2 regions of the Psychrobacillus psychrodurans genome follow, and region 2 is predicted to be linked to the other one. Evidence: predicted binding sites of a transcription regulator. Region 2 holds the regulator's gene; the other holds the start of a gene.
The links. Region 2 encodes NrdR, which represses ribonucleotide reductase genes. Its sites were predicted from a motif close to AACACNATATATNGTGTT; they were not measured.
Positions count from the first base shown of each region.

Region 1 (11,431 bases), 260 kb from region 2:
TCTCCAGCACGGAAAGTTTTTTCATTTACTGAACCGTTACGTAAATTTCTCAATTTAGAGCGTACGAATGCTGCGCCTTTACCAGGTTTAACATGTTGGAAATCCAATACTCTGTATAGTACCCCATCAACTAGTATTGTTAAGCCTGTTTTAAAATCATTTACTGAAATCATTATTTTCCCTCCAAATTAAGATAAAATTAGTAATTCTTTTGTCGAATGCGTTAACTTTTCTAAACCATTCTCCGTAACAAGAGCATCATCTTCGATTCGCACTCCACCAATGTTCGGAAGATAAATACCTGGTTCTATCGTAATAACCATACCTGGCTCCAAAACAATATCAGAACGGAATGATAATCCCGGACCCTCATGTACTTCTAATCCGATCCCATGACCTAATGAGTGACCGAATGCTTCACCGTAACCTTTTGAAGCTATATAATCCCTAGCAATAGCATCTGCTTCTTTCCCAGTCATTCCAGGTTTAACTTTTTCTAAAGCCAGTAGCTGTGAGTCGAGGACTACTTGATAAATCTCTTTCAATTTATCACTTGGTTCTCCAACAGCTAACGTACGTGTAGTATCTGAAATATACCCATTGTATAATGCACCGAAATCTAATGTTACAAAATCTCCATTTTCAATGACCTTATCAGTAGCAACCCCGTGCGGAAGTGCTGAACGTGTTCCAGAAGCAACTATTATATCAAAGGAAGAGGAAGTTGCTCCTTTTTTACGCATGAAAAATTCCAATTCATTGGATACATCAAGCTCGGTCATACCTGGTTTTATGTAAGTTAAGATATATTCATATGCTTCATCAGCAATACGACAAGCTGCCTTTATTATACTAATCTCTTCGTCCGTCTTAATCAAGCGAATTTTTTCAACAAGTCCTGATAGTGGTACTAAATCGGCTTGTATTGCTTGTTTGTATAGTTCAAAGTCGCTATAAGTGACATCATTTTTTTCAAATCCTAATGAGTTTATCCCCATATCTGTAACTTGAGTAGCAATTTCTTCGATTATTGTTTTCTTATGTTGTACTATACGAAAATCTTTGATTTGACTCGCTGCTTGCTCTGTGTAACGGAAATCCGTTATAAACATAGCGTCATTTTTAGAAATGATTGCTACACCAGCTGTTCCAGTAAATCCTGTCATATATCGTATGCTATGACCGTTCGTTATTAATAAAGCATCTACTCCGTTTTCTTCAAGTGCTGCACGTAATTTACCTAGTTTCATTTTTAGCCCTCTTCTCATTTTAAAATATCCTATTTATATATTTTATCACAGTAAGTGGGGGCGGTAAATTTTCATTTTCCAAGTGGGGTGTCCTGGGAGTGAAATATCGCTGATTCCATGATGAAACGAACAGCAACAATAACTATACATATAAATGGTATAGATAATTTTTTTATTGTTTTCTCTATTGAATCTGCATCTAAAATAATCCATTCAAGTGCTATGGCGATTAGGAGACCCAAAGCAATACTAGTTATGGACACTGGAATTTTGGCAAACAATAAACAAACATAATATAAAAGAAAACAAATCCCCCATATGACTAAAAATAAAATTATCCATTTAACATATACGTTGCTCCCTTTTAAAAATTGAAACGTCTTTGTATATCCTATAGGATCCCATTTAATAAATTGGAAATAATCCAGAAATTTAAATAGAATGGTCGTGAAAATTGCTGCAACGAGACTAGTACTAATTGATAATCCTTTCATGTAAATCTCCTTTGTTTTTCCATAGTTTAAGCGAATGGACTAGTTATTAAACGTAGGAATAAAATAAAAGCACAAGTGATAAGGGCTTATCAGCTTGTGCTTTGGCTTTAAAATGAAGTTGGATTAAAACAGATTATTTATTGTGAAGTTTAGTACAACACTCATTTACAATAAAAATATTGTTAATAACTCTCTTGTAACAGTTCAATTATTTCATCTAAGGTCAGGCCAAAAGATTTATAGTATGACACGTCTTTAACCATTTGCTTCATAATCATTTCATTACGTTTTTGAAGCACCTCAACAGATGAGAGTTCAGAGACAAAACACCCTTTACCAGTTATAGTGTAAATCAAACCACATCTTTCGAGTTCTTCCCAAGCTTTTTTTATGGTAATAATACTAACACTAAGTTCTTTGGCTGCTTGTCGTATTGGTGGTAAGTTATAGCCTTGGTTTATCTCGCCCTTGATAATTTGGGCACTGATTTGTTCAAAAAGTTGCTGATAGATTGGTTTTTCAGATGTGTTAGAAATAGCTATGTTCATTAAATATCTACTTTCTCAAATCGTTTAATTGCTAGTTTGCAGGCTGTAACAGTAAACAATGTAAATATTGCAATTCCTGCAAGTAAAATTAATAGTTGAATCATCATATTCTCAGCACCAGTACCATTAAAAGTGTTGAATACAAAAGAATTCTGGATTCCCAACCATTGCACACCTACAGAGAAAAGCAATGAAGCCGTAATGGATGCAGTCACCGCAGCACCATATTTATACGCTGTTTTGTAGTACATGGGGATAAAGATGATGTTGAAGATTGCAAGCATAACAAAACACAGCCCCCAAAAACCCATATGCGGTGCGAAGAAATAGTAGATCATATTCGGGTATAAGTGAATCGTGAACATACCAAAGAACATTGCAACTGCAATATGCAATAATTCCAAGGTAACAATAACAATTACCCTTGACCTCACCATGTCTATTCTAGATACAGGCATTGATGTAGTAAATATCAGATCGTTCTGCGCTTTAAATTGACCAAAAATATTCGGTATCGATATCCAAAAAAAATACTGAAGAACTATTAAATATATCCAACCAGGTATAAGCATTAAAGCACCTGTTAAAAAAGGCATCGCCAGAAACCAAGGATTGATGGCTAATTTTAAATCCTTCATCACTAAGTTATACATGCTTATTCTCCTTTCTCGTTAGATAAATCATGATTTCTTCAAGACTTGGTATGGTTGCTTTAATATTGGATGCCAAATTAAAATCTTTTGATTGAATTAATCCTGTAAAGCCAAATGAATTAATTTTGTAGGAAATCAACTTAGCTTTAACTTCGTTTAGCTGGCTTTCGTTGCCATTTAGAAGACGATAGGACTCCTTAAACTCTTCTTTTTCCTGGCTGTGAATTATTTGTCCATTTTCAATGAAAGTAATAAAATCGGCGCACTTCTCCAAGTCTGACGTAATATGGGTGGAGAAAAGAATACTGATTTCGCCATCTAATACGAGTTCTTGAAAAATATCCAACAGTTCATCTCTAGCAACCGGATCAAGTCCGCTAGTCGGTTCATCGAGGATGAGAAGCTTTGCACCATGGGATAGGGCAAGTGATAAACTATACTTAATTTTCATTCCCGTAGACAATTCGACGATTTTTTTATTTTCGTCCAATTTGAATTTCCTTAAATAGTTGTAATAGGATTCATCATCCCAATTTTTATAGAACTTCTTAATTACATTGGTCAACGTTTTGATTTTGCTACGAGTATAGAAATCAGTGCCGCCAAATGCGAATCCTATGTCCTGTTTCAATTCAAGCTCATATTCGACTATATTTTTACCAAGAATGTGAATCTCGCCACTTTCCAGATGATTCATATTCAAAATCGATTTTATTGTAGTTGTTTTTCCTGCACCATTAGCACCAATAAAACCCATAATATAACCCTTTTCCAGTTGAAACGATACATCTTTTAATTGGAAATCTTTATACTTTTTATTTATATTCTTAACTTCCAAAGCAATCATATTACATCCCCTTCCGTGTATACTGTGTATACCTTATATACACAATATATCAAGAGGAAATAATACTGTCAATATTTTTTAAAAATTTAAAATTATATATATGTTTTCAATAATGCTTGTTCTGTACAAGTTCATAAGTGAAAGATGTTTTCTTTTTGCTAAAATTCTTAATAGCATAAATAAATCGCTATTTTACTTCAACAGTTATCCTTATTCCTTTCTTCTATTGAATATTTTCTTAGCAATCTACTTTTACGTTTTGCTCTCTCCCCACTTTTAAAAAATTGTTGCATTTGAAGTGAATTAGAGTAAGTAATAAAACGAATATTTACTTTTAATCGCAATTTATTTTTAGGTTGTTTAAAAAGTCCTTTACGTTGATTGGAGCAGCAGGTGGTGACTCCAGCTAGACCAGCGCGAGGAAAGCTTGTAAGGCACAAGGGCTATGTTGCACCATAACGCGATCCAACGCTTTCCTGAACAACATCCCGTTGGGCCAGAGAAGATTGAAGATATGCCCGCGGAAATCAGCGTTATTCGGATTTAACTATTTAGCACGTTTTTATAGAAATGATTTATTAATGTACATTTATAACTATATTTTTAAGAAATATAAAAAAGTAACCTCATTCGGCATCCTACCGAAGAGGTTACTTTTTATAAAACTTTATTTCAATGCTGCATGCGATTTTATAATTATTAAATTACAACCCACATTTCAGTTGGGCATTACAATTGGTGCATGTATTACATCCACCCATTTCTTCTACAGTACCTTTACGACAAACAGGACATGTATTTCCTACCTCTGAACCAATTGTTACATTAGTTGAACGTAAATCTTGAATGGTATCTATTAAAACTACATGTCTTTTTTCTACTTTTTCTTCCTTTGGATGATCTTCTAATGTATTTTCCTCTGCTTTTAAGGTTAAAACTTGCGAGTCACGACTTCCATCGACATACACAGTACCACCCTTAGCTCCTCCGCGATATAAACGCTCGTAAACACCCTCTACCTGTTCAACTGTATAACCACGTGGTGCGTTGACCGTTTTAGAAATAGAACTATCAATCCAGCGCTGAATTATACATTGTACGTCTGCGTGTGCTTCTGGAGCAAGTTCCATAGCAGTAACGAACCAATTTGGAAGATTTTCTTCTTCTGCTGTTTCATTGCTCTCTAAATATTCTTGTACAATATCTGCTTTTACCTCGATGAATTTACCTAGACGTCCACTTCTGTAATAAGTGAATGAATAATACGGCTCCAGTCCAGTAGAAACGCCTACCATTGTTCCAGTAGAACCAGTAGGTGCAACTGTTAATAAATGAGAATTTCGAATACCATTTTCTAAAATAGAGTTTCGAATGTCTTCTGGCATTGAACTCATAAATCCAGTTTCCGTAAATGCTTTACGTAAACGATTCGTTTCCTCTTCTGTTTCACCAGTTAGGAATGGGAAGCTTCCACGCTCTACAGCAAGTTCTGCAGATGTTTCATATGCTGCAATTGCAATTGTTTTAAAGATTTCGTCCACTAAAACGTTACCTTCATCCGAACCATACTCTTTTTCACAATAAATTAACAAGTCGGCAAGACCCATCACACCTAAACCTACACGTCTTTCGCCAAGTGCTTGTACTTTATTTTCTTCTAAGAAATATGGCGTAGCATCGATCACGTTATCTTGCATGCGTACACCAACACGAACAGTTTCTTTTAACGCTTCATAATCGACTGTTTTTGTGTCTTTATTTGCAAATTGTGCTAAATTCACAGCAGCCAAGTTACATACAGAATATGGAGCAAGCGGTTGTTCGCCACAAGGATTAGTTGCGACAACTTTTTGTCCGTATGCTGTTGCATTCGTTTTTTCGTTAGCATTATCAATGAAGAAAACACCTGGTTCTGCTGAATAAGTAGCACAAATGTTAATCAAATTCCATAACTCTTTCGCTTTTACTGTGCGATAAGTACGTACTTCGTAGCCCATTCTTTCCCATTCACGAACATCACCAATTTTATGCCAATTTTCATTGTAGAATTTCATCTCTTCTGGAGAATAAGCTTCGGTTGCTGGGAAACGCAATTCAAAGTCGCCGTCTTCCTCTACAGCCTTCATAAAGTCATCCGTAAGCGTAACGGAGATGTTTGCACCAGTCAAAAACTCGGAATTATGAACAGAATAAGTTCCGCCATCACGTAATTTTGTTTCCGCATCACGAATTATCTCACTATTAAATCCACCTAAACCTGGAATTGCTTTATAATTTATAATGCCTTGATACATAGCTTCTTCCTGGATTGTAAGAGGTTTGAATTTAAGCTTGTCCTTCGCTAGTTGTTTAATTGTTTCATCATTCGTATTTTCAATCAAGAAACGCAGAATACGAGGATTTTGCATTTTCGAAATTATAAATTCTGCAATATCAGGATGCCAATCTGCTAGCATTATCATTTGTGCGCCTCTCCGTGATCCACCTTGTTCAACAAGATGAGTCAGTTTAGCAATATCATCTAACCATGAAACAGAACCAGATGATTTTCCGTTCACTCCGCGAGCCAACGTATTTCTTGGTCTTAGAGTAGAGCCGTTTGTACCAACACCACCGCCACGACTCATAATTTCCATTACTTGCTTACGGTGATCACTGATTCCTTCACGAGAATCTGCAACGAATGGCATTACATAACAGTTAAAATAAGTTACATCTGTTCCTGTTCCTGCACCGTACAATACTCGTCCAGCTGGGATAAATTTCAAAGAAACTAGTTGTTGATAGAATTTCTCAAACCATTCTCCACGTTTTTCTTCTGTTTCTTCTACAGATGCGAGTCCTGTTGCATTTCTTTTTGCAATTTGCTCGTAATAAACTTCAAGAGGTTTTTCAATGACACTTAAAGGACGAGTAATAATTCCAGACTCGATTTTAGCAGCATCCTCAATTGCACTTCGGTAATCTTCCTCGATCTGCACCTCAGCTGTTTTTGCTTGTTCGTTAATAGAAACAATATAGCCTAGACCACGAGCTGGGAATTTCGGATCTTCTTTTACCGTTAAAACGACAAAATCTCCTGCTTTTAACGTTTTCTTTTCAGTATCCTTAAAAGAATAGCGATCAATCATGACAAGTCTCGACACACCTTTATGTGTAAGTGTCATATCTTGCGTAATAGGGTGAACTTGTGGAAATAATTGGATATCTTTATTTAATGCTTCGACATTTAAAGTAAGTTTGGTTTCATTTTTGGCTGTCACCATTTACTCTTCCTCCTTTCTACAAATTGCGATTGACACAATATGTAGTGGTTTTAATAATAATACGACACAATATGTAGAAGGTAAAGCAAATTGATTAGGGATTTTAAATATAAGAACTAATTTCCTATATTTCATTTTTGCTATAAGACATTGTTACTTTTATTTTTTAAAATTCCATTCATCATTGTCATACCTTGTCGCTTCTAGTTCTTTTACGTAATTTTGTTGTTCTTCTGTTAATGTATATTCAACCAATTCAATCTCCAAAGCATCAGCAAATCCTTTTTTAAAGGCAACTTTACATTCTTCAATCGTTACCGGTTTTGATATTATTTTGTTAATAGAGACAGCTTTTTGAGATAGGCCTTTCCTCACTCTATTTCTTACCTCGTCAGAAGTAAATTTAAACGTTTCAATTAACTTATCTTCATCGAGGTCAAGTAAAATCGCACCATGTTGTAGAATAACACCTTTTTGCCTTGTTTGAGCACTTCCAGCCACTTTTTTTCCTTCTACCACAAGTTCATACCAACTCGGTGCATCAAAACATACTGCGGATTTTGGTTTTTTTAAATTTTCTTTTTGTTTATCTGTATTCGGAATAGAAAAATAAGCGTTTAAACCAAGGTTTTGAAATCCTAATAGTAAACCTTCACTAATAACACGATAAGCTTCTGTTACAGTAGCAGGCATACTTGGGTAACTCTCTGTAACGATCACACTGTATGTAAGTTCGTGTTCGTGAAGCACCCCTCTTCCACCAGTAGGTCTACGAACAAAACCTAGTCCTAATCTTTTTACTGCATCCATATCAATCTCTTTTTCTACGGTTTGAAAATAACCAATTGATAATGTAGCTGGATTCCATTCGTAAAATCTAATAACTGGCGGAATAAGCCCTTCACTATGCCAATCAAGTAATGCTTCATCCATCGCCATGTTATAAGATGGACTACAGGGTCCAGAATTTATGAAGTACCATTTTGCCTTTTCCACCTTAATCTCTCCCTTCACAACGAGTATCATTTTATCAAATAGATTGAATTGTATCTAGCACTTCTTTTATAATGAATAGGAAACATAGAAAGGGGAAAGACCGTGTTAGAATTATTGTATTTTGTCATTGCTATACTCGTTGTACTTTTAGTCTATGCTGGAATCTCGGCATATCGTTTAAAAAAAATTGTTACTAACCTCACGCAAGAGCAATTCATTGAAGGCTATCGTAAAGCCCAACTGATTGATGTTCGTGAACCGAAAGAATTTGATGGTGGACATATTTTGGGAGCAAGAAATATCCCTTCATCTCAATTTCGTCAACGATACAAAGAAATTCGACCAGACAAGCCAGTGTATTTGTATGATCAAAGTGGCGCAAGAAGTTCTCGTTCAGCGATGTTTTTAAAGAAAAAAGGATATACACAATTATTCCAACTCCAAGGCGGATTCAAAGCTTGGACAGGTAAAGTTAAATCTAAGTAATACATAAGGTTCTTCTAATTTAAGAGGAACCTTTTTTCTTTCATCCATATTATTTTGGAGGGTTTAGATGCAAAAACATATATTATTTTCCCATTCAGAAGATTTTAGAAAGACTCACCCACATTATGAAGATTTTGCGATAGTTTCTAGACGAATTATTGCTTTATTGAACGAACGGACGAATGAAAGTTGGCAATCTATCGATATTGGTGAATCCATCCTCCAACTAGATGGGAACTTGTTAGAAATGATGGAAAAAAACTTGCTAAAATATGAGGTGCTTTGCTCCATTTTCGAAGCAAAATCTCAGGGCAAAATTTCCAGCAAGTCTCAATTATCCTTCGAAAATAAACTAGAGGTTGTAGAGACCTTTGAGAACAATTTGATTTTATTTCCACAATATAATGTTGCATTGACCTTAGCATTCAATTATTCTGGCGGAAATACATGGCCGGAATATCAACTTTATTCAACATCTGTTGAACAGGCGTTAAATTTTTTACAAGAAATTAACGAAAAGCTGAGACAATTATTAATGCAGGCCGTTACATATCTTGTGGATACGGAAAATGGTGTCCAGCGTAGAAATTACGGAGAGCAAGCTGCAGTTAATAGGGAGGATGTCCTTCTAGCAGAAAGTATTAAACAGGATATTTTCCGCTCGATTGATGAGTTTTTTAAAAAAGATGGCTATTTTTTCAAGGATTACGGACTTCCGTACAAACGTGGAATTCTGCTATATGGGGCTCCAGGTAATGGAAAGACAACATTAGTAAAATCGATAACAGGCTCTACAAAAGCACCTGTTGTCTATTGGCAGATCACAGAGTTCACTGGCAGTCATTCTATTCAAGAAGTATTTGGTATTGTTACGAGGCTAGCTCCTGCTATTTTAGTTATTGAGGATATAGACTCCATGCCTGAATATACTCGCTCGGTCTTTTTAAATACCCTAGACGGTGCGCAATCCAGAGAAGGACTATTTATCATAGGGACAACCAACTACCCTGAAAAAATAGATCCAGCACTTATAAATCGTGCCGGTCGATTTGATCGGGCATATGAAATTCCTTCTCCAACAGAAACGGTACGACAAAATTATTTACGTAGACTTGATATCAAAGAAATCTTCTCTGACGATCAAGTAAAAAAAATGGCAAAGCTCTCAAAAGGCCTTTCAATGTCTCAATTAAACGAATTATATATGTCCGTAGCTCTGAACTGGCACTATGATGGAAAATTAGACTTCGAGAAGCGAATTGAGGAATTAACGAAGCAAAATAACCGTACGAATAAGAACAAATGGGAAAATGATGAAAGTTCAATTGGGTTTAACTATTAATGAACTGAGTGATATAATATGCATGTTACTAAAGAATCGAAAAGATTTTACTATGTAATCGCTATTCTAGTCTCCATAGTTTTTGGCCTAGCTAGTAGATATATCAGTGCTTTACCTATGTTTATAGTAAATCATGCTGGTGATACACTTTGGGCAATTATGGTGTATTTTCTATTTCGAATTATCTTTGTACACAAAAGTCTGCTTTTGGCGATTTATTTAAGCCTTGTTTTTTGTTTTTGCATCGAATTTAGTCAGCTATATCAGGCAGACTGGATAAATACAATAAGAGGTTCTTTGCTCGGTTCTCTAATACTTGGCAAAGGATTCCTTCCTGAAGATTTGATACGATATTCTATTGGTATTTTATTAGCTTATTTGCTGGATAAATGGATTTCTACTAAGTGGTGTAACTATCATTAGAATTATATATGTTATTACTTGTTATGAACGTCGTAAGCCCATCTTAAAGTCAAAATCTGCCTCTAACGTCTTCAGTAGGTTTTGGACAGATTTGTAGCTATATTACAAACGACAGATTAAAGAGAGATTATTCGTAGCTGACGTTACGAACAATCTCTCTTTTCTCGGTACCCTTATGGGGATTAACTGTCCTTCGCCGTCTGAAGAAGGGAAGAAAGCACTCATCTGGAAAACTATTTTTTATTGCTCATTTTCTAAATAACGGTCTCTCAAAATATTGCAATGATGTAGCTCATGACCTAGAATTATCACAACCAGTGCCCTTGCAGTTACATTAGAATTATTCGCAGTTCCACTTTTTTGCATACTCTCCGCATCTATACTCTTCACGAGATGAATAGTTGAACTACGAACAGCTTGGAGGTTTTGTAACAAATCATTTATCGATTGCTCATTGAATGACGCTGCTTTTACATATACCTCCTCATCAAAGCCTGGAAGTGATACTGCATCCCCTCTAACAACAGACAATAGTCTGTGAGCCATAATTCGTTCTGTATCTGCCATATGCCCTAACAATTCTTTAACGGTCCATTTCTCAGCCGCATAACGGAACATTCCCTGTTCCTCAGATAATTGGGAAACGAGCCTAGTAGTTTTATCAATACCCTCTTCTAATAGATTAACAAAATCCCCTTCAGAAACAAGTTCAACATAACTTTGATAATACGGAGCATATTCAGCTTTTCCTAGTATTTTTTGCACTATAACCCCTCCTATACTTTATAAAGTATTTATTCTATTGGAAGTTCAATAATTCCTTTAAATTAGAAATGAATGGCAAAAAGTGCGATCCTAGGAAGAATCGCACGATTGCTATTATGCTTTTGTATATCGTAATACCGGCTTACGTGCGGCTTTTGTTTCATCTAAACGGTTTATCACCGTAGTGTGCGGTGCATCTTGAACGATTTCTGGGTTTTCTTCTACTTCTTTCGCAATTTGAATCATCGCATCACAGAAAGCATCTAAAGTTTCTTTTGACTCAGTTTCTGTTGGTTCGATCATCATGCCCTCTTCTACATTCAATGGGAAGTAGATCGTAGGTGGATGATAACCAAAGTCA
Region 1 covers NZ_CP189791.1:2,256,123-2,267,553, forward strand. The annotation lists gene efp (elongation factor P) at 1-173, opposite strand, end outside; gene ACQCPR_RS10855 (M24 family metallopeptidase) at 189-1,250, opposite strand; gene ACQCPR_RS10860 (hypothetical protein) at 1,322-1,744, opposite strand; gene ACQCPR_RS10865 (GntR family transcriptional regulator) at 1,927-2,292, opposite strand; gene ACQCPR_RS10870 (ABC-2 transporter permease) at 2,292-2,945, opposite strand; gene ACQCPR_RS10875 (ABC transporter ATP-binding protein) at 2,938-3,792, opposite strand; gene ACQCPR_RS10880 (vitamin B12-dependent ribonucleotide reductase) at 4,497-7,058, opposite strand; gene ACQCPR_RS10885 (lipoate--protein ligase family protein) at 7,218-8,054, opposite strand; gene ACQCPR_RS10890 (rhodanese-like domain-containing protein) at 8,157-8,540, shown strand; gene ACQCPR_RS10895 (AAA family ATPase) at 8,608-9,882, shown strand; gene ACQCPR_RS10900 (DUF2809 domain-containing protein) at 10,000-10,305, shown strand; gene ACQCPR_RS10905 (DinB family protein) at 10,546-11,070, opposite strand; gene gcvPB (aminomethyl-transferring glycine dehydrogenase subunit GcvPB) at 11,185-11,431, opposite strand, start outside.
Region 1: ACQCPR_RS10880 (vitamin B12-dependent ribonucleotide reductase) is a predicted target of NrdR. The motif match lies at 7,090-7,107, and genes of this name have one in related genera.

Region 2 (11,431 bases):
TCTGACATTCGATAGTGTAAAATTGTCCCTAAAATTTCGTCCCTGGTCCAGCTAGACATAATTTCTGCCCCAATATCATCTAACATTAAAACCGGAGCACGTTTGACGAATTCAATCTTCTCTGCTAATGACTGATCTTGAATTGCTTGTTTCATTTCCCTTAAAAATTCAGGTACATATACAACTACAGAATGAATATGTCTTGCCGCTAACTCATTTGCAAGTGCACCTAGCAAATACGACTTCCCTACTCCGAACATGCCATAGATATATAAGCCTTTTACTGGAAGTACATTTGTACGCTCCCATTCGTTAAGAAAGTCTTTAGCTGCACGGACTGCAACAACTCTACTGCCATCCTCTAAATCTACTCCTGCAAGACTAGCTTCCATAACTTCTTTAGGCATATGAATACTGTCGATCATAGAAATAACTTTCTTACGCTCGTCTTCAATAATGCCTCGTTTGCAGCGAATAAAATCATTATCTATCAGGTTTCGATCAAGGACTAGTTTAGGCTCATACCCTTTCATGTAATTCTGACATTGATCTAACGTTGGACAAGAGCCACAATCATGTGATTGAGATATAAATTCATATAGCTTACTCAAACTACGATCGACTATCTCCTTATTGATATCTGAGGCGTTTTCCTCCAGAAACTTCTGCACTCTAGCGTCTTCTAAGACTTCCTTTTTCATATCGTTTAGTCGAGTAGTAAATTCAGGTGATACAACTCTCTTGAGGGTTTCATTAATACGTTCCATACTTGTCACCTACCTTTTCAACATGCCTAACTCTGCTAATAATTTTTGACGTTCTTCATCGATATTTTGAATACCATTCGTAGTTTTACCTGATGATTTCTTTGTTTCTCCATCTTTCTTATAAAACCAATCAGGCACTTTTTCCTCGCGCGTCGGCTTTTTTGTATATGTTTTTTGTGGAGAGCCTTCATTTTTCCATTTTACATACTGTTCGTGTTCGTTCCTAGCAAGCTCCATCGCTTCTTTGGCTGTTTTGACATCTTTCCGCATCCAATGAGAAGCAATTTTCTCCGCATAATTTTTCGTGAGTTTCATGTCTGTACGCAATAATACATATTGTAACAAAACATTAACAACTCCGATCGGCATTTTGAAGTGAGTTACAAAATGATTAGCTAACTGAACATCCGCGAGAATTGGCTCTTTTCCGTTTGCGATATCCTTTAATACTGACACCGGTGGCGTTGTTTCTAAATAATGGATTAACTCACCTTCCTTCGTTAAGGGTTGAGCGGATTCCAAAGATACAACTTGTTTTTCAATCTTCTCTATTACAGGCGCAACTTTGGAAACAGTAAGTTTGTAATAATCCGAACATGCTTTTTTTAATCTAGCTTCTGAAAGATGTAATTCATCATCTAACGCAAGAATAACTACTTTTTGCATTTCCACTGGACTTAATTTATATAAAAAGGCGAGTTTTGCAATTACTTCTCTCGCTTCTATTGTCATCGCTGATTTAGGTACTAATTGCTCAGAAAGTCCCTCTTGAAGTAATGAAAAATCAAATTGATCATAATAAAATGGAACAGCTGATTTCCTTTCCTTCGATACGAAAGTGTCATCGTAAGATAGAGAATTATCCATTTTGGAGGATGGTTTAAATACATCCATAAATGTTCTAGAGACGTCATTAAAACCATCATTCCAATTGGAGTTTTGAATAAAACGATTACGTAATTGTTTAAAAGCATTTTCACCAACTTTATTTAGCAAAAACATGGATAGTAATGGATCTTTTAAAAATGACTCTGCATCTAATGGTGCCGAAAGATCATAATGGAATATATTCCCTTCATCCATCGTTTTTTTCCATGTACGTAGAAGACCAATTGCCTCAAGAGCAAGACGAGCTTGAAAAACTTTACCTATAGGCATCCCGAGAACATTCATCAGTTGGTAATGCGACCATCTCTCACTGCTTTTTTGTTCTCCTTCTGCCCAAAGTGTTAAATACAAGCTAATACTTTCTGCTCCAACTAACGGCTGATAAAACAAAGTTAGCAATTGCCGATCATAATCTGATAAAGAATATGGTAAGCGAATCATATACAAATCTGCTGGCTGTAGCTCTTTATATAACATCGACAATTGTATCTACTCCCCTTTAGAATATATTAAAATATAGAACGCTGTTTCACAAAATGATACTTCAATTTATAATGAAGGATTTTTCTTTAAAATTTCCTTTAACTCATCGATAAATACATTTATATCTTTAAATTGGCGGTAAACAGAAGCAAAGCGGACATAAGCTACCTCATCTACTTCTGCAAGTTTGTCCATTACAATTTCACCGACGTCTTCCGATTTCACTTCTGCATTACCCATTCTTCGTAATTCTTTTTCAATAGAGAAAACAATATTTTCTAGTTGTTCTAATGCAACTGGTCTTTTTTCACATGCACGAATTAGCCCTCGTAACACTTTTTCACGACTAAACTCTTCTCTGGAACCATCTTTTTTTACAACGATTAATGGTGTCTCTTCTACTTTTTCAAACGTAGTAAAACGAAATCCACAATCTTCGCATTCTCTTCTTCTCCTGATTGCCTTATTGTCATCCACAGGACGAGAATCGACAACTTTTGTGCCATTGTATTGACAAGTTGGGCATCTCATATAGATCTCTCCTAATTCTTCACAGTAGTTTTATGTATCTATTATAACAATATTTTCGGGTAAAATCGAAAAAGCAGAGGAATCTCTTCCTCTGCTCACTCAGTCAGGTATAAATCTATTACGCTTGAACTGTCAATCGTGATGCAGGCTTTTTAACTGGTCCCATACCACGTGGCATTTCTAACGTTTCGCGTGTTCCAGCATTAAGAGCATCTGCTATATAGTTAGCTGCGATTGATGGATCTAAATCACCACATGTATACACATCAATGCTTGCATAACCGTGCTCTGGAAAGCTGTGAATCGTTAAATGCGATTCGGAAATAATAACGACTCCACTTACACCTTGTGGCGCAAATTTGTGAAATGCAACTTCTCTGACCTCTGCACCAGATTTTAGTGCAGCATCAACAAATGTTTGCTCGATAAATTGCATATCGTTAAGTTTGTCGAAATCGCACTCCCATAGTTCTGCAATAATGTGACGTCCCATTGTTTCCAATGTCCGTTTCCCCCTTTGATAAGTTTTATTTTTAACCTCAAAGTTGACTACCACGGGGGAAAGTTAGTCCAAAGAGGTCCTAACCCTTTAAGTAGTCGGTGTACAAGTAAAGTAACACGATTCTCATTATATGTTGTTTTATTGAAATATGCAAGAAATAATTAACCTCTTTCTAATCGCTAGAAAGAGGTTTGGATAATTATAGAGATAAAGCTACTTTTTTAGTAAGGTCAACTACTCTAGCAGAGTAACCCCACTCATTATCATACCAAGCAAGAACTTTTACTTTACGGTCACCAATCACCATAGTAGTTAAACCATCCACCGTTGTAGACAGAGTTGTAGTGTTAAAGTCGATGGATACTAGAGGTTCCATCGTAATACCCAATATACCTTGCATTGTACCTTCAGATGCTTTAAGGAAAGCCTCATTAACTTCTTCTGAAGTAACATCTTTTTGCAAATCCACCACTAAGTCTACTAAAGAGACATTTGGAGTTGGTACACGTAATGCCATACCATGAATCTTCCCTTGAAGCTCTGGCAATACAAGTGTAAGTGCTTTTGCAGCTCCTGTTGAGGTAGGAATGATTGATTGACCACAGGCACGTGCACGACGTAAATCCTTATGTGGATTATCTAGATTATTTTGATCGTTTGTATATGCATGAACGGTTGTCATTAACCCATTTTCAATACCAAATGTGTCATTCAATACCTTCACTACAGGTGCTAAGCAGTTTGTTGTACAGCTTGCATTCGAAATTATATGGTGAATCGATAAATCTAACTTATCATCGTTTACTCCCATAACTATAGTTGCATCTTCATTTTTTGCAGGAGCAGTTATTATCACTTTCTTTGCACCAGCTTCAATATGTGCTTTAGCTTTTTCACCATCATTAAATTTACCAGTGGATTCAATAACAATATCCACGTTTAGCTCTTTCCATGGTAATTTTGCTGGATCACGATCATCCACAATTTGAACTCGTTGGCCATTTACAATTAGAGCGTTTTCTTCTAGTGAAATATCTCCAGTGAAAGTACCATGTGTAGAATCATATTTAATAAGATGTGCCAATGTCTCTAACGGGTATCTCGCATTTATCGCTACCACATTTAAATCCTCTTGTGCTATTGCTTGACGAAAAACCATACGTCCAATACGTCCAAAACCATTAATCGCAATTGAAACTGCCATATGAAAAGTCCTCCTGTAACTATGTGATACTTATTGTTTTTTAACCTTGAATTAGTATAACACATTTTACGTATTGTGTAGCCCCAAATATACAGAATGATAAAGTCGATATTTTCAAATAACTTTTCATTGGTTCAGTAGAGCTAAGGAACAAAGAAAGAACCTGTAACCACCGATTTTTGGAAGGTCTTTGGACATACAGTTATTTACTTAATTAAGACATAGTTATGCCGTTGATTTCCGCTTTATATAATCGAATAATTGGATATAAAATCATATAAATATACGTATTTTATCTTAAAATAAGTAAGGATGAAACGGCCTCAGATAAAGAAAATCCACTTGCTTCTTTCATTATAAAGTAGTATACCTAATCGGCAGACGATTTTTATCCCTATAATAATTTTGATTACTCTTATTATCTCAGCGATATGCTTTTCTCTATCTCCAGAGTGGAGAACTACACTCTATATTGATTGGAGTGTAAGGTGGCGACGGTGATAGCTCATCGATCACCCCACGGAGGCCAACAGGATGTAGGTCACGAAGGCGTTGCCACACTTTGTGGTTCTCTTAGCCTTTGAACCCCACCTGAAACGGAAATCAGTGGGTAATCATTTCTTTTAAGTCCCATGAATCAAGTGTTCACAGGACATCTTTATATACTTTTAATCTTTTCAAAAAAGCACCAGAATATTTAACTTCTGGCGCTCCTCTTATACTTTATAGAGTAAATACTTACTATTTGCGTGTAATTTCCAGTTTTATTATTCCCAAATAGCTAATATTTTTATTAATTGTTGTTTAGTTTCTTCTATTGTTCCATTGTTATAAATGACCGCATCTGCTCCTTTTTCTTTTACTGATAAAGGTAATTGGGATTGAATACGTAATTTGGCTTCCTCCTGTGTAAACCTATTCCGTGACATCAATCTTTCCAATTGGGTTTGTTCCGTTACTGTCACAACAAGAATTTTATCCACAAAGGATTGCAATCTACTTTCAAAAAGCAGCGGTATATCCATAATAATGACTGGATGTCCCTGTTGCACAAGATGCCCCTTTTGGGCTAACATTTCCGCACGGATAGCAGGATGTATAATATCATTTAATAACTTACGTTTAGAAGGGGTTGTGAAAATAATTTCACCAAGTTCTTCCCGATTTAAGGATCCATCCTCTTGGATAACCCCCGAACCAAAAGTTTCTTTAATCATTTCAAGCGTAGCAGTTCCTTTTTCAACTACTATTCGCGCGACAAGGTCTGCATCTATAATGGGAAAGCCCATTTCCTTTAACATATTTGCAACGGTGCTTTTCCCACTAGCGATACTTCCTGTTAATCCAATTATCATCTAGTTGCTCCCTTATTTTTGACATGTTGGACAGTAGGTAGATGTACGACCACCGATTGTTTTTTGTTTCGTTTTCGTACCACAGTCCCCACATTCCTTTTTGCCATACATTTGAAGTCTATTTTGCATATTTCCTGCTCCACCGTTAATAGTGCGATAATCTGAAATCGTACTACCTCCGTTTTCAATACTATCAAGCAAAACAATTACTATTTCTTGAAATAATTGAATTTTTCGCTCTCTACTAATTCGTTTTACTGTCCTTGCCGGATGTATTTTCATACGAAATAACGCTTCAGTCGCATAAATATTTCCGCAGCCAGACACGACATGACCATCCATGATAAATTCTTTTATTGCTTTATTCTCATATTTGGGTAATGCGCTCATATGCAGAAAATGATCTAATGCATGTTGATCAAAAGGCTCAGGTGCCATTAATAATAAAGGAGGGTAGTCCGCTTCTGTTTCTAAGAATCGCAATTCGCCAAATCTTCGGATATCCGCATAGACTAGCATGTCACCCTCTTCAAAGTAAAGAGTAACATGCGCATGCTTTCTAAATTTTTCTTCTGTAATCTCATGCAAACTTTTCACAGAAAACCATGCTCCCGACATTCCCAAATGCGATACTAGCATATAAGGGAGGCCATCCTTTAGAAGATGAAAATAAATATATTTGGACCTTCTTTCTAGATGGTCAATCTTTGTGCCAGGTAAAGCTAAACAAAACTGATCTACATCTAACCCTTTAATAATAGCTTCTTTACCATTTGCTTTTGAATTATAAATGGTTTCCGAAACATCAACTGACTTAATAGTCTTTCCACTTACAATTGGTTGAAGGGCGCGTAATACGCCCTCTACTTCTGGTAATTCTGGCATACAAGTAACCCCCTACTTCGTGTCATACCACGATGAACCAAAGGCATAATCCACTTTCAAAGGTACAATCAGCTTAATAGCATTTTCCATTACTTCTGGTACTATTTTTTCTAATAATGCAATCTCCTCTGGAGGTGCCTCGAAAATTAACTCATCATGTACTTGTAATAACATTTTAGTTTGCATATTTTCTACTTTTAATCGAGCTGCCATATCAATCATCGCTTTTTTAATAATATCTGCAGCACTTCCTTGAATTGGTGTATTCATCGCCGTTCGTTCTGCAAAGCTTCTTAGATTAAAATTTGAACTCGTTATTTCCGGTAAATACCTTCTTCTATTAAGGATTGTAGTAACATATCCTGATTGTTTTGCATCATGAACAATATCGTCCATATATTCCTTTACTCCAGGGAAGCTATTTAAATAATTCTCGATAAATTTCGCTGCTTCTTTTCTAGTAATATCTAGATTTTGCGATAAACCATAATCACTAATACCATACACAATACCAAAGTTAACCGCCTTGGCAGCACGACGCATATCGGATGTCACATCTTCCTGTTCCACATGGAAGACATCCATAGCCGTTTTAGTATGGATATCTAAATCATTATTAAAAGCATCTACTAAGTTTTCATCCTTAGACATATGCGCAAGAACACGTAATTCAATCTGAGAGTAATCCGCAGCGAACATTACCCATCCGGGTTGAGAAGGAACAAAGGCTTTTCGTATTTTTCTACCTTCCTCCAAACGTACTGGTATATTCTGCAGGTTCGGATTTATAGAACTTAAACGCCCTGTTGAAGTTAGCGCTTGTTGATAACGAGTATGAATTTTCCCATCATCTTTGTGAATCTCTTTTAACAATCCTTCAATATATGTCGAATTGAGCTTACCTAATTGACGATATAGTAGAATTTGTTCAATTATTTCATGTTCATTTGCTAGTTTTTCAAGAACATCCGCTGCGGTTGAATAACCTGTTTTAGTCTTTTTAATAGGTGTAAGTCCAATTTTTTCAAATAGTATTACGCCTAATTGTTTAGGAGAATTAATATTGAATGTTTCTCCCGCTAGTGTATAAATGTCTTGTTCAATCACCTGTAATTTAATATTGAGTTCATGACCCATTTCTACAAGTATTTGTTTATCCACTAAAACACCATCGGATTCCATCGTGCCTAGGATAGATGCAAGAGGTAGCTCTATTTCTTTATACAACTCGTACTGTTCATTTTCTTCAAGCTTCACTTCTAACTTTTCTTTTAAGTCCCATATTGCCCTTGCTTTTCTAACTGCATGTTCTGCAATTTTCTCGATTTCAGGAGGAGTTTTTTTGGCACCTTTTCCGTAAACAGTATCGTTTGCCAACAAGTTAAAGTAACCAAATTCTTTCGCAATAGCTGCAACATCCTCTGACGAAATAGCTGGATTTACTATATACGCTGCTAGGAGCAGGTCAAATTCAACTCCTTGAACATTAACATTGTGTTTTCTGCTCACTGCTTGTGTTGCTTTGGAATCTGCTAAATACTTTTTATTTGTATCATTCTCTAACCACGAACAAAAATCCTTAGATTGAAAAGCAATCTCTGCGGGAGCAAAGTAACCTTTTTCTCCATCCGATAAAGCAATGCCTAATAATTCGCTTGTATGGTATTGAACATCATACATTTCCAAATGGACTGCCATCACTTTATCTAATACAGTAGAGTCTATTTCTTCAACAATTTGGAATTCCACCTCTGTCGTTTCTGGATCTTCAGAAACATATTCAGATTTCTCCAAAAGTGTTTTAAAGGATAGTTCCTTCCAAACTTCAATTACGTCTTCCATATTTGGACCATTATAAGAAATATCCTCAATTGAGACTTGGATTGGTGCTGCTATTTCTATCGTAGCTAGCGCCTTACTCATAATTGCCTGTTCTTCATTAGCAACAAGTTTTTCCTTTAGCTTAACACCACTCACTTTATCAAGTGCCTTATATAAATCCTCTACCGAACCATGTTCTTTTAAAAGCTTAATAGCTGTCTTTTCTCCGACACCAGGTACTCCGGGTATATTATCGGAAGCATCCCCCATTAAGCCTTTCATATCAATAATCTGTAAAGGACTTAAACCATACTTTTCTTGAATATGCTCAGGTGTGTATTTTTCAATATCGGTAATACCTTTTCTCGTGATATATACTGTTGTATTATCAGTAGCTAATTGTGTTAAATCTTTATCTCCAGAAACAATTACGACTTGTTGACCTTTTTCATCTGCTTGCTTACTTAAAGTACCAATAATGTCGTCCGCCTCGTACATTTCCAGTTCATAACGCTTAATACCATAAGCATCGATCAACTTACGTATATATGGAAATTGTTCTGAAAGCTCTGGCGGAGTTTTTTGTCTTCCACCTTTATATTCGCCAAATGTAGAATGACGGAAAGTTGTTTTTCCGGCGTCAAAAGCCACTAACATATGAGTTGGATTTTCTTCTTCCATAATTTTTTGTAGCATCATTGTAAAGCCATACGCTGCATTTGTATGTACACCATGTTCATTCGTTAATAGGGGTAGGGCAAAAAAAGCTCGGTAAGCCAAACTGTTGCCATCTAATAATAGGATTTTTTCGGTCGCCAAATACATTCACTCCTTAATAATAAAAACCGTCATTCCCTATATCTTACCATGACAGTAAGGGGAATGACGATTCATATACTATTCTAAGTAACCTGATAGAATATTCGCATACGGAGAATCTGACGGGATGATTATCATCGTTTCATCTCCAATTGTTTTCTTATACGATTCTAAAGTTCTGTAAAGTGAATAGAACTCTGGATCCTTAGAAAAACTTTGGTTATAAATTTTTGCTGCCTCTGCATCCCCTTCAGCCGCTATAATAGATGCATCTTTATTGGCAGTTGCCAACATTTCACGAACTTCACGGTCTGTTTCAGCTTCAATTCTTCGTTTATCTGCATCACCGGTAGAAAGGAATTTTTGAGCAATACTTTGTCTTTCAGAAATCATCTCATTGTACACAGATTGCTCATTTTCTTGAGGAAGATCTGTCCGTTTAATACGAACGTCTATTACTTCAATACCGTAATTATCTTTTTTCAATAATTCATTTACATGACTAGTTATTTGATCATTTAAGCTTCCTCTTGAGGAATTTTCATCGTTAATAATCTCATTATAATTTAATTGACCAAGCTCAGAACGAACGACCGAATAGATAAATTCTTCCATACGAGAACCTGCTCCAACTAATGTACCTGCACTAGAAATCATTTCCTTAACATTTACTACTCTCCACACTGCATAATTATCAATAATAATTCGACGTTTATCTTTTGTATTTATTTCTGCCTCAGATAATTTATAATTCATTTGATATTTAGGTACTGTAGTTACAGTCTGAACAAATGGTATTTTCATATGAATCCCAGGTGTATCTTTAACATCTTTGATTTCTCCAAACTGACGAATTACTTTAAACTCTCCCTCTTTGACCACAAAGATATTCGCAAGGGCGATGATGAACAAGACAAAAACTAGGAAAATTGCAATAAATGGCTTTGTATATTTTTTGTAATCTACTGGTTTTTTCTCTTTAGGAGAGTTACTTGCCTTGTTTTCAACTGTTTTAAATTTCGCTTCTAAATTGGAGAATGGATTTTTGTTATCAGCCATTATTTTCCGCTCCCTTCTTCTTTTTCTGCCTCTGTTTCAGTAGTCGTAGTTGCTGGTGGAGTCGTTTGTTTACTTGCTTCTAACGATTGTAGAGGGAGATACTTCATCGTTCCACCATCATCATTCATAATATATAAATTAGCATTTGGTAGTACGGCATCTAAAGTTTCCATTACTAAACGCTGTTTCGTAATCTCTTTATTATTTTGGTATTCTGCATATAGCTTATCAAAAAGTGCTACGTCTCCTTTTGCCTGTTCTATACGAGCAGTTTTATACCCATTTGCATTTGAAATGATTGCATCCTTTTCACCAATTGCTTCACTTAACTTCTGATTCTTGTATTTTTCTGCCTGATTTACTTTTGTATTCTTAGTCTCCTCGGCATCCGTTACTGCAGTAAACGCAGATCTAACTTCTGCATTTGGAAGCTCTACATCTTGCAGCTTTACTGTTAATACAGTGATTCCTATATCATACTTCTCTATTAAAGAGCGTAATAGATCATTTGTGTCACTCTCAATTTGTGCTTTTCCTGAAGTAAGGGCATCATCTATTTTGGAATTCCCAATAACGGAACGAATAGAAGCAGAGGTTGCATCATGAAGTAACTCTTGTGGGTTTTCAGCATTAAATAAATAAGATTTAGGGTCTGTTATTTTCCATTGAACGACTAAATCAGTTAACACAATATTGTCGTCCCCTGTAATCATTTTAGTATCCTTATCAAATGATTCGATTTCTCCATCTGCAGTTTGGCTATAACCGAATTTCAGACTAAATGTTTCTTTGGAGAGTTTTTCTACTGATTGAATTGGCCAAGGCATCTTAAATTTTAAACCCGAATCCACTATTGGTTCACTTGCTTCACCAAATGTGATGACGATTGCTTGTTCCGATTCATCTACTGTATACCAAGATGTAAAAACAGCCGATATTAATATAATTCCAATTACACTCATGGCAATAATAGTTAGTAACCTTTTCGTACTCATATTATTTCCTCCTTTTTATGTATACTTCCTTTTACGGTTTAACTTAGTAGTTGGTTTCAAAAATAATAGAATTGGTTATCTCATACATGTTTTCTATGAAGAGCATATTAAGTAAACTTTTA
Region 2 covers NZ_CP189791.1:2,517,686-2,529,116, forward strand. The annotation lists gene dnaI (primosomal protein DnaI) at 1-767, opposite strand, end outside; gene ACQCPR_RS12175 (replication initiation and membrane attachment family protein) at 777-2,132, opposite strand; gene nrdR (transcriptional regulator NrdR) at 2,205-2,669, opposite strand; gene speD (adenosylmethionine decarboxylase) at 2,788-3,171, opposite strand; gene ACQCPR_RS12190 (glyceraldehyde-3-phosphate dehydrogenase) at 3,371-4,375, opposite strand; gene coaE (dephospho-CoA kinase) at 5,143-5,730, opposite strand; gene mutM (bifunctional DNA-formamidopyrimidine glycosylase/DNA-(apurinic or apyrimidinic site) lyase) at 5,743-6,615, opposite strand; gene polA (DNA polymerase I) at 6,628-9,255, opposite strand; gene hflC (protease modulator HflC) at 9,334-10,314, opposite strand; gene hflK (FtsH protease activity modulator HflK) at 10,314-11,309, opposite strand.